3 regions of the Pseudoduganella sp. R-43 genome follow, and region 1 is predicted to be linked to each of the others. Evidence: predicted binding sites of a transcription regulator. Region 1 holds the regulator's gene; each other region holds the start of a gene.

Region 1 (3,371 bases):
CGGCCAGTTCAGTTTCCGGCACGAAGTAGTCAGCCAGGTCGAGGTAGAGCGCATCCGCGGCGCCGACCGTCAGCCCGGTGAGGCCGAGCCACATGCCAAGCTGGCCCGGCGCATGCGACAGGAAGTGGCTGCCGCCCACGTCGGGAAACAGGCCGATGTTCACCTCGGGCATCGCCATCCTGGTACGGCCCGTGACGATGCGCACGCCGCGCTCCGGCCCGCCCTGCGCGATGCCCATGCCGCCGCCCATCACCACGCCATCCATCAGCGCCACATAAGGCTTGGGGTAGAAATGGATTAAATGGTTCAGCGCATATTCTTCGGTGAAGAAGTCTTCCAGCAGCGCGCTGCCGCCTTGCGTATTGCCGCGGCCGACGTCGTGGAAGAAGCGGATATCGCCGCCTGCGCACAGCGCGCGTTCGCTGCTGCTGCGCACCACGACCGCCGCCACCGACGCATCGTCGCGCCATGCCAGCAGCGCCTGCGTCATCGCGCGCACCATGTCGAGGGACAGTGAATTGAGGGTCTTGGGGCGGTCCAGCGTGATGAAGCCGGTACCGTTGGAGAGTTGGGTGTGTACGTGTTCGCTCATGCAAATATTCTAACGCACACTGGTCGCAAAAAAGGGCGCCAATTGCGCCCTTTGGTGTGCTGCACGGCCAGTCCTTTACATGGCGGTGGGTGGTGCCTCATACGTATCCGGGAAATGCTTGATGGCCGCATGACTGTGGTTCTGCACACGGTCCTTGTATTTCATGACCTGGCGATCCAGTTTATCAATCAGGGTATCGATGGCGGCGTAAAGGTCTTGCGACAGGCTTTCGACGTAAACAGTTTTGCCAGACATGCGCAGGTTGATTTCGGCTTTCTGGCGTTTCTCTTTCTCGGTGAGGTTATCTACAGTCAGGATGACAGCAATATCGATTACTTGATCGAAATGGCGCTTGACTCGTTCCAGCTTGTTCTGCACGTACTCGCGAATGGCTGGGGTCACTTCGACATGATGTCCACTGATGGTGAGATTCATACACACTCCTAAAGATGATGTCGCTCTCGAGTTCGTGCACGCCGAAACGCACAGAGGAACCCATGCACTGCACTACAACGATTTGCGGAGGCTAACTGGAGGGATCTTCAACGCTTCTCGATATTTGGCAACAGTCCGTCGCGCAATCACCATGCCTTGTTCACCCAGCATGTCCGCAATCTTACTGTCGGATAAAGGATTTTTCGGGTCTTCTGCTCCTGTCAATTGCACGATCAGTGCCCGTATCGCAGTCGAGGAAGCCTCCCCCCCGGCTTCGGTCGCGACGTGGCTACCAAAGAAATATTTCAACTCAAACATGCCATGCGGGGTGAGCATATATTTTTGAGTTGTTACGCGAGAAATAGTGCTCTCGTGTAGTCCCAGTGTATCAGCAATTTCACGCAACACAAGGGGTCTCATGGCCACTGCGCCATGACTGAAAAAGTTCTTTTGTCTTTCTACTATCGCTTCCGCGACGCGCAGGATCGTGTCGAAGCGCTGGCGCATATTCTTGATCAACCACTTGGCCTCCTGCAGCTGGCCATTCATCTGCGACTCGCTCTTGCCTTGCTTGAGCAAGTTGGCATACAGCGCGTTCACCCGCAGGCGCGGCACCACGTCGTTGTTCAGGGTGACGATCCAGCCGCCGCGGCCCTTTTTCACGATCACGTCCGGCACCACGTAGTCTGACTCGCCTGACGCAAATTCGGCGCCCGGATGCGGGTTGCACTGGCGGATCACGCACTGTGCTTCGCGCAAGTCTTCATCGTCGCAGTCGAGCGCTTTCTTCAGCTTGGTGAACTCGCGCTGGGCGAACCAGGCCAGGTGCTTCTCGACGATGGTCAGCGCCATGCGGCGCGTCACCAGCGGCACGCCGGGCATGCGCCTGATCTGCAGCGCCAGGCATTCGGAGGCATTGCGTGCGGCGACGCCGGGCGGATCGAAGCTTTGCAGCAGCACCAGGCTGCAGCGCAGGTCGTCCAGTTCGATTTCCAGCTCGGGCGGCAGGCGCTCGTGGATTTCTTCCAGCGGCTCTTCCAGGTAGCCGTTCTCGTCCAGCGCATCGATGATCAGTTCCATCAGCGCGCGGTCGCGCGGCTCCTGCACGGTGACGCGCATCTGCTCGAGCAGGTGTTCGCGCAGCGTGCAGCCGGACGCTTCCAGTTGCGGGCGGCTGTCTTCGTCGTCGGCGGATTTGCTGCCGGCGCTGGCGCTCCAGTCGGCGTCGTCGCTGCCGTTGCCGGCTTCATGGTCGCCGCCTTCATAGGTATCGCTTTCGCCGGCAGCGGCCGGGGCTTCGCCGCCCTCGCCTTGCGGGCCTTCAGCCGAAGGCGTGGCGGGAGCTTCGGCGCCATTGCCGTTGCCCTGGCTGATGGCGCCATCGGCCAGCAGCCGTACCGAGTGGTCGAGCGGGTCGTCAAGGCGCTCCAGCATGGGATTGTCGCCAAGCAGCTGTTCCAACTCCTGGTGCAGCTCCAGCGTGGACAGCTGCAGCAGGCGGATGGATTGTTGCAGCTGCGGCGTCAGCGCCAGGTGTTGCGAGGTTCGCAGTTGCAGTGTTTGTTTCATGGCCTTCGTTTACATGCGGAAGTGTTCGCCGAGGTAGACGCGGCGAACGGATTCGTTGGCAATGATGTCGTCCGGGCGGCCCGAGGCCAGCACGGCGCCCTGGTTGATGATGTAGGCGCGGTCGCAAATGCCGAGGGTCTCACGCACATTATGGTCGGTGATCAGCACACCGATATTGCGCTCCTTCAGGAAACGCACAATACGTTGGATTTCGATCACGGCGATCGGATCCACGCCGGCAAACGGTTCGTCCAGCAGCACGAAGCGCGGGTTGGTGGCCAGGGCGCGCGCAATTTCCACGCGGCGGCGTTCGCCACCCGACAGCGACAGGGCCGGGTTCTCGCGCAGCTTCTCGATTTGCAAGTCGGCCAGCAGCGATTCCAGGCGCTGGTTGATTTCCGCCTTGGGCAGAGGCTTGCCGTCCACCTTCTGCAGTTCCAGTACGGCACGAATGTTTTCTTCCACCGTCAGCTTGCGGAACACCGAAGCTTCCTGCGGCAGGTAGGACAGGCCCAGCGTGGCGCGCTTGTGGATCGGCAGGCTCGACACGTCGGTGCCGCCGATATCGATGGTGCCTGCATCGGAAGCCACCAGGCCGACGATCATGTAGAAAGAGGTAGTCTTGCCGGCACCGTTGGGACCGAGCAGGCCGACCACTTCACCGCAATCGACTTGCAGCGAAACGTCGTGCACCACCTGGCGCTTGCCATAGGTTTTCTGGAGGCCGCGCACGACCAGCGTGCTGGCGCAGTTATTTGCTTGCATGCTTACTTCT
Region 2 (3,371 bases), 320 kb from region 1:
TACGTGGAATTACATTTGAAACTTAGAGTTGCCGAAGGGCGCGGCGCAAGTTGATCGCTTCGGAGACATGCTTGCTGCCGATCTGCTTCTGCCCGTCCAGGTCGGCCACGGTGCGGGCCACACGCAATACGCGGTGATAGGCGCGGGCCGACCAGTGCAGCTTGTGCATGGCCGCTCGCAGCACAGCCTGGCCGCTGGAATCCGGCTTGCAGAAACGGTCGATTTCCCGTGGCGTCAGTTGCTGGTTGGTTTTGCCCTGGCGGGCGATCTGGCGCTCGAAGGCCGCGTGCACCCGGGCTGCGATGGTTTCTGATAGTTCACCCACTGCGTCCGCTTGCAGGATGTCAGGTGGTACGGGGCCGACTTCGATCTGCATGTCGATGCGGTCAAGCAGGGGCCCCGATACGCGGCTTTGGTAGCGCAGGATCTGGTCGGGAGTGCATTGGCATAAACCGGCAGGGTGACCGAGGTAGCCGCAGGGACAGGGATTCATGGCGGCGATTAGCTGAAAGCGGGCGGGGAAGTCGGCGTGCCGCGTGGCGCGGGCGATCGTGACACGGCCCGACTCGAGTGGTTCGCGCAGGACTTCCAGCACACGGCGATCGAATTCGGGCAGTTCGTCGAGAAAGAGAACGCCGCAGTGCGCGAGCGAGATTTCGCCCGGCCGGGGCACGCTGCCGCCTCCGACCAGGGCCGCGCCGGACGAGGTATGGTGCGGCGCGCGGAAGGGGCGCACTTTCCAGCCTTCGACGGTGAAGCCGCTGATCAGGGATTGCACGGCGGCGGCTTCCAGCGCTTCGTCGTCGGTCATCAAAGGCAGCAGGCCGGCAAAGCGGGTGGCCAGCATGGTCTTGCCGGCACCGGGCGGGCCGACCAGCAACACCGAGTGGCGCCCGGCAGCAGCCACTTCCATTGCGCGCTTGGCGAAGATCTGTCCCTTGACGTCGGCAAAATCCGGAATCGATGGCGGCAGCGGCAAGGGCTGCGCCACGTGGCGGGGGAGGGCAAAGCTGCCATCGGGGTCGAGGCCGAAGTGGGCGCATACCTGCAGCAAGGTGGCGGCAGGGTAGATGCGCGCGCCTGCAACCAGCGCGGCTTCGTCGGCATTGGCGAGAGGAAGAATGAAGCCGCGGCCGGAGCCGCCGGCGGAGCGCTGCATGGCATATGTCATCGCCAGGGCGCCGCGAATCGGTCGCAGTTCTCCGGTCAGCGACAGTTCGCCGGCAAATTCGAATTGTTCCAGCGAGGAAGAAGGAATCTGGCCGGAGGCGGCGAGAATGCCGATGGCGATCGGCAAATCAAAACGCCCCGATTCCTTAGGCAGGTCGGCCGGGGCCAGGTTGACGGTGATGCGGTGCTGCGGCAGTTCGAAACCGGCGTTCGTGATGGCGGCGCGCACCCGGTCGCGCGATTCCTTTACTTCGGTGTCGGCCAGGCCGACGATCGCGAAGGCGGGCAAGCCGTTTGCCAGGTGGACTTCGACGCTGACTTCCGGCGCCTGCATGCCGGCCAAGGCGCGGCTCTTGATGACTGCGATGCTCATGGTGGCCTCCCGGTCTACGACATCGTAGGCCTCGGGCGCCACCGCCCGTTTGAGCTAGCGCAAGGGGATTACTTGTCGGCCAGCTTGGCTTCCAGTTCTGCCAGGCGCGATTCCATCAGGTCCAGCTTGGCGCGGGCCTTGGCCAGCATCTGGGCCTGGATGTCGAATTCCTCGCGGGTCACCAGGTCCAGCTTGGCGAAACCCTGGGTCATCATCGCCTTGACATTCTTTTCAATATCCTTGGCCGGCGAGTTTTCGATGACCTGGTTGACCTTCTGCTGCAGGTCATTGAAGAAGGCGTTCATGTCCATTTTTTTATTCCTGATGTGTGAGATTTCGCACCACAACGGTGCGGCTTTGGCTTTAAATGGTGCGGAAAGCTGTCTTAACTTCAACTCCTGCACGATTTCTAGCTGGCACGCAATCTGCTAATAAGCAAGAAAGCTATGTTTCAGACTGAATTTTAAACCGCAATAAAAGTTCACTCAAAAGGAAATCGCCATGATTCATAAGAGCAAGAAGCTGGGTCTCACCGCTGCAGTCGCACTCGCAATGGCAACGATGGGAACCGGCCTGGCCCAAGCGGCCGATGCCGCACCCGAGGCGAAGCCTGACAATGAGATCAGCTATAACGCGGCCGTCACCAGCGACTACCGCTACCGTGGTATCTCGCAAACCCGCCTGAAACCGGCGCTGCAAGGCGGCGCCGACTGGGTCAACAACCCGACCGGTTTCTATGCAGGCGCCTGGGCATCCACCATCAAGTGGGTCAAGGACGGCGGCGGTGATGCTTCGGTTGAAGTGGACCTGTACGGCGGCAAGCGCGGCGAAATCGCGCCTGGCGTCAGCTACGACGTGGGCTTCCTGGCTTACGTGTATCCATCCAACGACCTGCATCCGAGCGCCAATACCCGCGAGCTGTATGGCCAGGTCGGCTATGGCCCGGCCACCCTCAAGTACTCGCATTCGCTGAGCAACCTGTTCGGCTTCGCCGACAGCAAGCACAGCACCTACATCGACGCTTCCGTCAACCAGGAAGTGTATGAAGGCATCGTCCTGAACCTGCATGTTGGCCGCCAGAAGGTGAAGAACAGCAGCGCCTTCAGCTACACCGACTGGAAAGTCGGTGCCACCAAGGACTTCGGCGTGGCATCCGTTGCGCTGGCCTATATCAAGACCAACAGCGACGCTTATATCGCGCCGACCAATGGCAAAAACCTGGGCAAGGGCGGCGTGGTGCTGACCGTGTCCAAAACCTTCTAAGAGGCACTCGTATGAAAATGATTACCGCCATTATCAAGCCGTTCAAGCTCGACGAGGTGCGTGAAGCCCTGTCGGCGATCAACGTGCAAGGTATTACGGTGACCGAAGTCAAAGGCTTCGGCCGCCAGAAGGGCCACACCGAGCTGTATCGCGGCGCGGAATATGTGGTCGACTTCCTGCCAAAGACCAAGATCGAGGCTGCCGTTGACGACGCGATCGTCGACCAGGCCATCGAGGCAATCGAGAATGCCGCGCGCACCGGCAAGATCGGCGACGGCAAGATTTTCGTCTCGTCGCTGGAGCAAGTAATCCGTATCCGTACCGGCGAAACCGGCAACGAAGCACTGTAAGGGGAACCGTGATGCACAAGACCATTAAGAAATGGCTGGCGGGGGTGACTGTCCTGTTGGCTTTCAGCGCAGCTCTGCCTGTGCTGGCTCAAGATGCCAAGCCGGCCGAAGCGCCGGCTGCCGCTGCAACCGCTGCAGCACCTGCGGCCGCACCTGGCGTTGCGTCGGCTGATGCTGCCGCTGCCCAGGCAGCCGCTGCTGCGGCCCCAGCCGCC
Region 3 (3,371 bases), 1.0 Mb from region 1:
GAAAGTGATTCCAACGCTGCAGTGAAGTGCTCGCCGCTGGACTTCCATGCCAGTTCGGCAAACAGGCTGGCGCGCGGCACGCCAGGCAAACGGGCGCCTTCACGCACGCTGCCAAAGGGCTTTTCGTAAGTCGCCTTCAGCAAGGTGGCTGCCACGCGCCCGCTGAAGCCAGCCCCCAGCTTGCTGTCCAACGATACTTCGGCGCCCTGGCGCAGGGTTTCGCTGGCGTTGCGGTAGCTGGTGCGGCCGCCACTCGAAGCATCGACCACCAGTTCATCGTGCGTGCGCACCTGGAACAATGCGGCATCGATTCGGGTGTCGCCGGCACGTGCCTTGATGCCTGCTTCGATGTGTGTGCTGCGCGCTGGCCGCAACTGGAAGTTGAAACCGGCACCGGTGCCGGAATAGAACAGCTCATTCAAGGTTGGCGCCTCGAAGCCGCGCGCCGCCGTCGCATACAGGTTCACCGCCGGCGACAGCTTGTACAAAACTCCCAGCAGGGGCGTAGTCCGGCTGTAGCGCAGGGCGCCGCTGTCATTGCCATTGCCCAGGAAATGGTCGTCCACTGATACTCGCATGCGGCTGTGGCGCAGGCCCGCGGTGAACTGCCAGCGTTCGCCCTGCCATTCCGTTTGCAGGTAGGGATCGGTGTTCGACACCACGTCGTTCTCGTCGCGCCGCAGCTTGCCCTGCACGCCGAACGTATTGCCGATGAAATTCTCATACCCCTTGCGGTCATCGCTCGATCGGCCGTACTCGACGCCCACCGTGGTCGTCAGCCTGCCGCCGGCAAGTTCGCGCATGTCCTGCCAGTTGATGTCGGTGCCGTAGAAATCGCGGTCGAAGTCGACCACTCCGCCCGAATGGCTGGCCGGCGCCTGGAAGCCTTTGGAAAACGCCTGGAACTGCGTCACGCGGCGATTGCCGCCCCACAGGCCGACGTGCAGCCGGCCTGACTCGAAGCGCTGGTCCCAGCTGGCGCCTCCCTGCTGGTGGTCAATGCTCTTGCGGGTGTTATAGCGCTCCGCCAGCGTGCGCTTGGGTACTTGCGTGTCGGTGGCATCGATTTCGCCGGCACGCGGGTCGCGTTGCCAAGTGGCCCAGGTTACGCCCAGCGGGTCTTGCGTGTCCTCCTGGCGCAGACCGTTGGCGACCAGCACCAGCTTCGCACCGGGTAGCGGCTGCATGGTCAGCTTGGCCATCGCCTGGTCGCGGCGGGCGGCGCTGTGGTCGCGGTAACCATCGGTATCGAAGCGCGAGGCATCCAGCACATAGCCTATGCCGGCAGCGCTTCCTTGCGCATTCAGGTCGGTCTTGCGCAGGCCGTCGCTGCCAGCGGCAAAGCTGGCTTCCACCGTCGGCGCACCTTCGCCGTCGCGGGTAAAGAGCTGGATCACGCCGCCGGCATGGTTGCCGTAGATGGCGGAGTAGGGGCCGCGCAGCACCTCGATGCGCTCTGCCATGTCCAGGTTGAAGGTAGCGGCCTGGCCTTGGCCGTCCGGCATGCTGGCCGGGATGCCATCTGTGATCAGGCGCACGCCGCGCACGGCGAAAGCCGACCGGGCGCCAAACCCGCGCGAAGAAACCTGCAAGTCCTGTGCGTAGTTCTGCCGGTTCTGCACCACCACGCCTGGAACGGCGGCCAGGGACTCCGAGGCATTCACGCGCAACTGTCCGTCACGGATGTGCTGTGCATCGAGCACGTTGATCGCGGCCGGCAGGTCGAAGCTGGAATGCTCGACGCGGCTGCCGCTGATGACGACAACGTCGGCGATCGCAGCGCCTTCCGGCGTGGCTTCGGCCGACGCAGCATGCGCCAGCATGGGGGAAAACAGGCTGGCCAGCAGGGCGGCGATGGCGTTCAAGCGAATGGGGTTCATGTTCAGTCTCCTCGGATCGGTTCAGCGTGCCCGCTGCGCGGGTCTCCCGATCACATAAGCAATATGCCTGCCAAGCCAACGACAGGCCGCACGTTTGCTGGCATATCGCTTGCATAACTAACGGGCACACACCATACCAAAGGAGACATCATGAAGGCAAACCCGTTCGCAGCATTGTGTGCTGCAGGCGCCGCCAGCCTCGCTTTTGCCGCGCCATTCGCCTATGTGCCGAACGAGAAGTCCGGCACCATCAGCGTCATCGATACCGCAACCGATAGCGTGGTACGCCAGTTGAATGCCGGAAAACGGCCGCGCGGCATCGGCATTGATCCGGGCGGGCGCCAGCTTTTTGTCAGCGATGCCTCCAGCGGCAGCCTGCTGGCCATCGACAGCATGGCGGGCAGCAGCGTAACGCTGGCGCTGGGGCGCTCGCCGGAGGGCGTCAGCGTCTCGCCGGACGGCAAGCTGGTGGCGGTAGCCGTGGAAGAGGGCAATAGCGTGGCGCTGTTCGATGCCGTCACCCACGCGCGGCTGGCGGATATCCCGGTGCAAGGCCGCAATCCGGAGCACGCAGTCTTCAGCCCGGACAGCCGCTACCTCTATGTCAGCGCCGAGGAGGCGGAGCAGGTCGACGTGATTGACGTGGCGCAGCGCCGCCAGTCCGGCTCCGTCGCGGTAGGCCTGCGCCCGCGCGGGATCGGCTTCGCGCCCGATTCCAGCCGGGTGTACGTCGCGTGCGAGATGGCGAATGCAGTGTACGTGATCGACCCGGCCACGCTGCGCACGCTGGCCACCATTCCCGCCGGACGCAATGCAAACGGCATCGCCGTCCACCCGGACGGGCGTAGCGTGTACGTCTCCAACGGGATGGACGGCAGCGTGATGCGAATCGATACCGCCCGCAATGAAGTGACCGCCACGATTGCAGTCGGCAAGCGTCCCTGGAATATGGCGATCACTCCGGACGGCAGCAAGCTCTATGTCGCCAACGGCCGCTCCAACAAAGTCTCGGTGATCGATACCGCTACCGCACGCAAGGTGGCTGATATCCCGGTCGGCGAACTGCCCTGGGGCGTGGTGATCCGTTGATTTGCGCAACAGTTGTTCAAGTTTGGAACAGTTGTTGTTGCGCGGTGCTTCGGCCAAGGAGCAAAAGCCGCTGGCACGGCAATTGCGAATAAGGCAGTACCCACAACCACTCAATATAGAGGACGACATGAATCTCGCCGACATCAGCAAACTGGGCGTCGCCAATCCCTTCAAGACCCGTTACGATAACTTCATCGGCGGCAAATTCGTCCCGCCGGTCAAAGGCGAGTACTTCGCCAATATCACGCCGATCACCGGCCTGCCTTTCTGCGAGATCGCACGCTCCACCGCCGAGGATGTCGAGCTGGCGCTGGACGCCGCGCACGCAGCCAAGGCTGCATGGGGCAAGACTTCGCCGACCGAGCGTGCAAATATCCTGAACAAGATGGCTGACCGCATGGA

The links. Region 1 encodes sigma-54, which starts transcription at its own class of promoters, with help from an activator protein. Its sites were predicted from a motif close to TGGCANGNAANCTGCTTT; they were not measured.
Region 2: the regulator sigma-54 is predicted to act here: its motif matches at 1,958-1,975, upstream of ACN9M3_RS05950 (TorF family putative porin).
Region 3: the regulator sigma-54 is predicted to act here: its motif matches at 1,979-1,996, upstream of ACN9M3_RS30835 (beta-propeller fold lactonase family protein).

What each region holds. Positions count from the first base shown of each region.
Region 1 covers NZ_CP183988.1:955,805-959,175, reverse strand. Annotated here, with positions in the region: gene ACN9M3_RS04490 (enoyl-CoA hydratase/isomerase family protein) at 1-592, opposite strand, end outside; gene hpf (ribosome hibernation-promoting factor, HPF/YfiA family) at 668-1,027, opposite strand; gene ACN9M3_RS04480 (RNA polymerase factor sigma-54) at 1,100-2,596, opposite strand; gene lptB (LPS export ABC transporter ATP-binding protein) at 2,606-3,361, opposite strand; gene lptA (lipopolysaccharide transport periplasmic protein LptA) at 3,364-3,371, opposite strand, start outside.
Region 2 covers NZ_CP183988.1:1,276,411-1,279,781, forward strand. Annotated here, with positions in the region: gene ACN9M3_RS05940 (YifB family Mg chelatase-like AAA ATPase) at 23-1,543, opposite strand; gene ACN9M3_RS05945 (accessory factor UbiK family protein) at 1,612-1,854, opposite strand; gene ACN9M3_RS05950 (TorF family putative porin) at 2,045-2,806, shown strand; gene ACN9M3_RS05955 (P-II family nitrogen regulator) at 2,818-3,156, shown strand; gene ACN9M3_RS05960 (ammonium transporter) at 3,168-3,371, shown strand, end outside.
Region 3 covers NZ_CP183988.1:6,751,453-6,754,823, reverse strand. Annotated here, with positions in the region: gene ACN9M3_RS30840 (TonB-dependent receptor family protein) at 1-1,880, opposite strand, end outside; gene ACN9M3_RS30835 (beta-propeller fold lactonase family protein) at 2,031-2,969, shown strand; gene adh (aldehyde dehydrogenase) at 3,097-3,371, shown strand, end outside.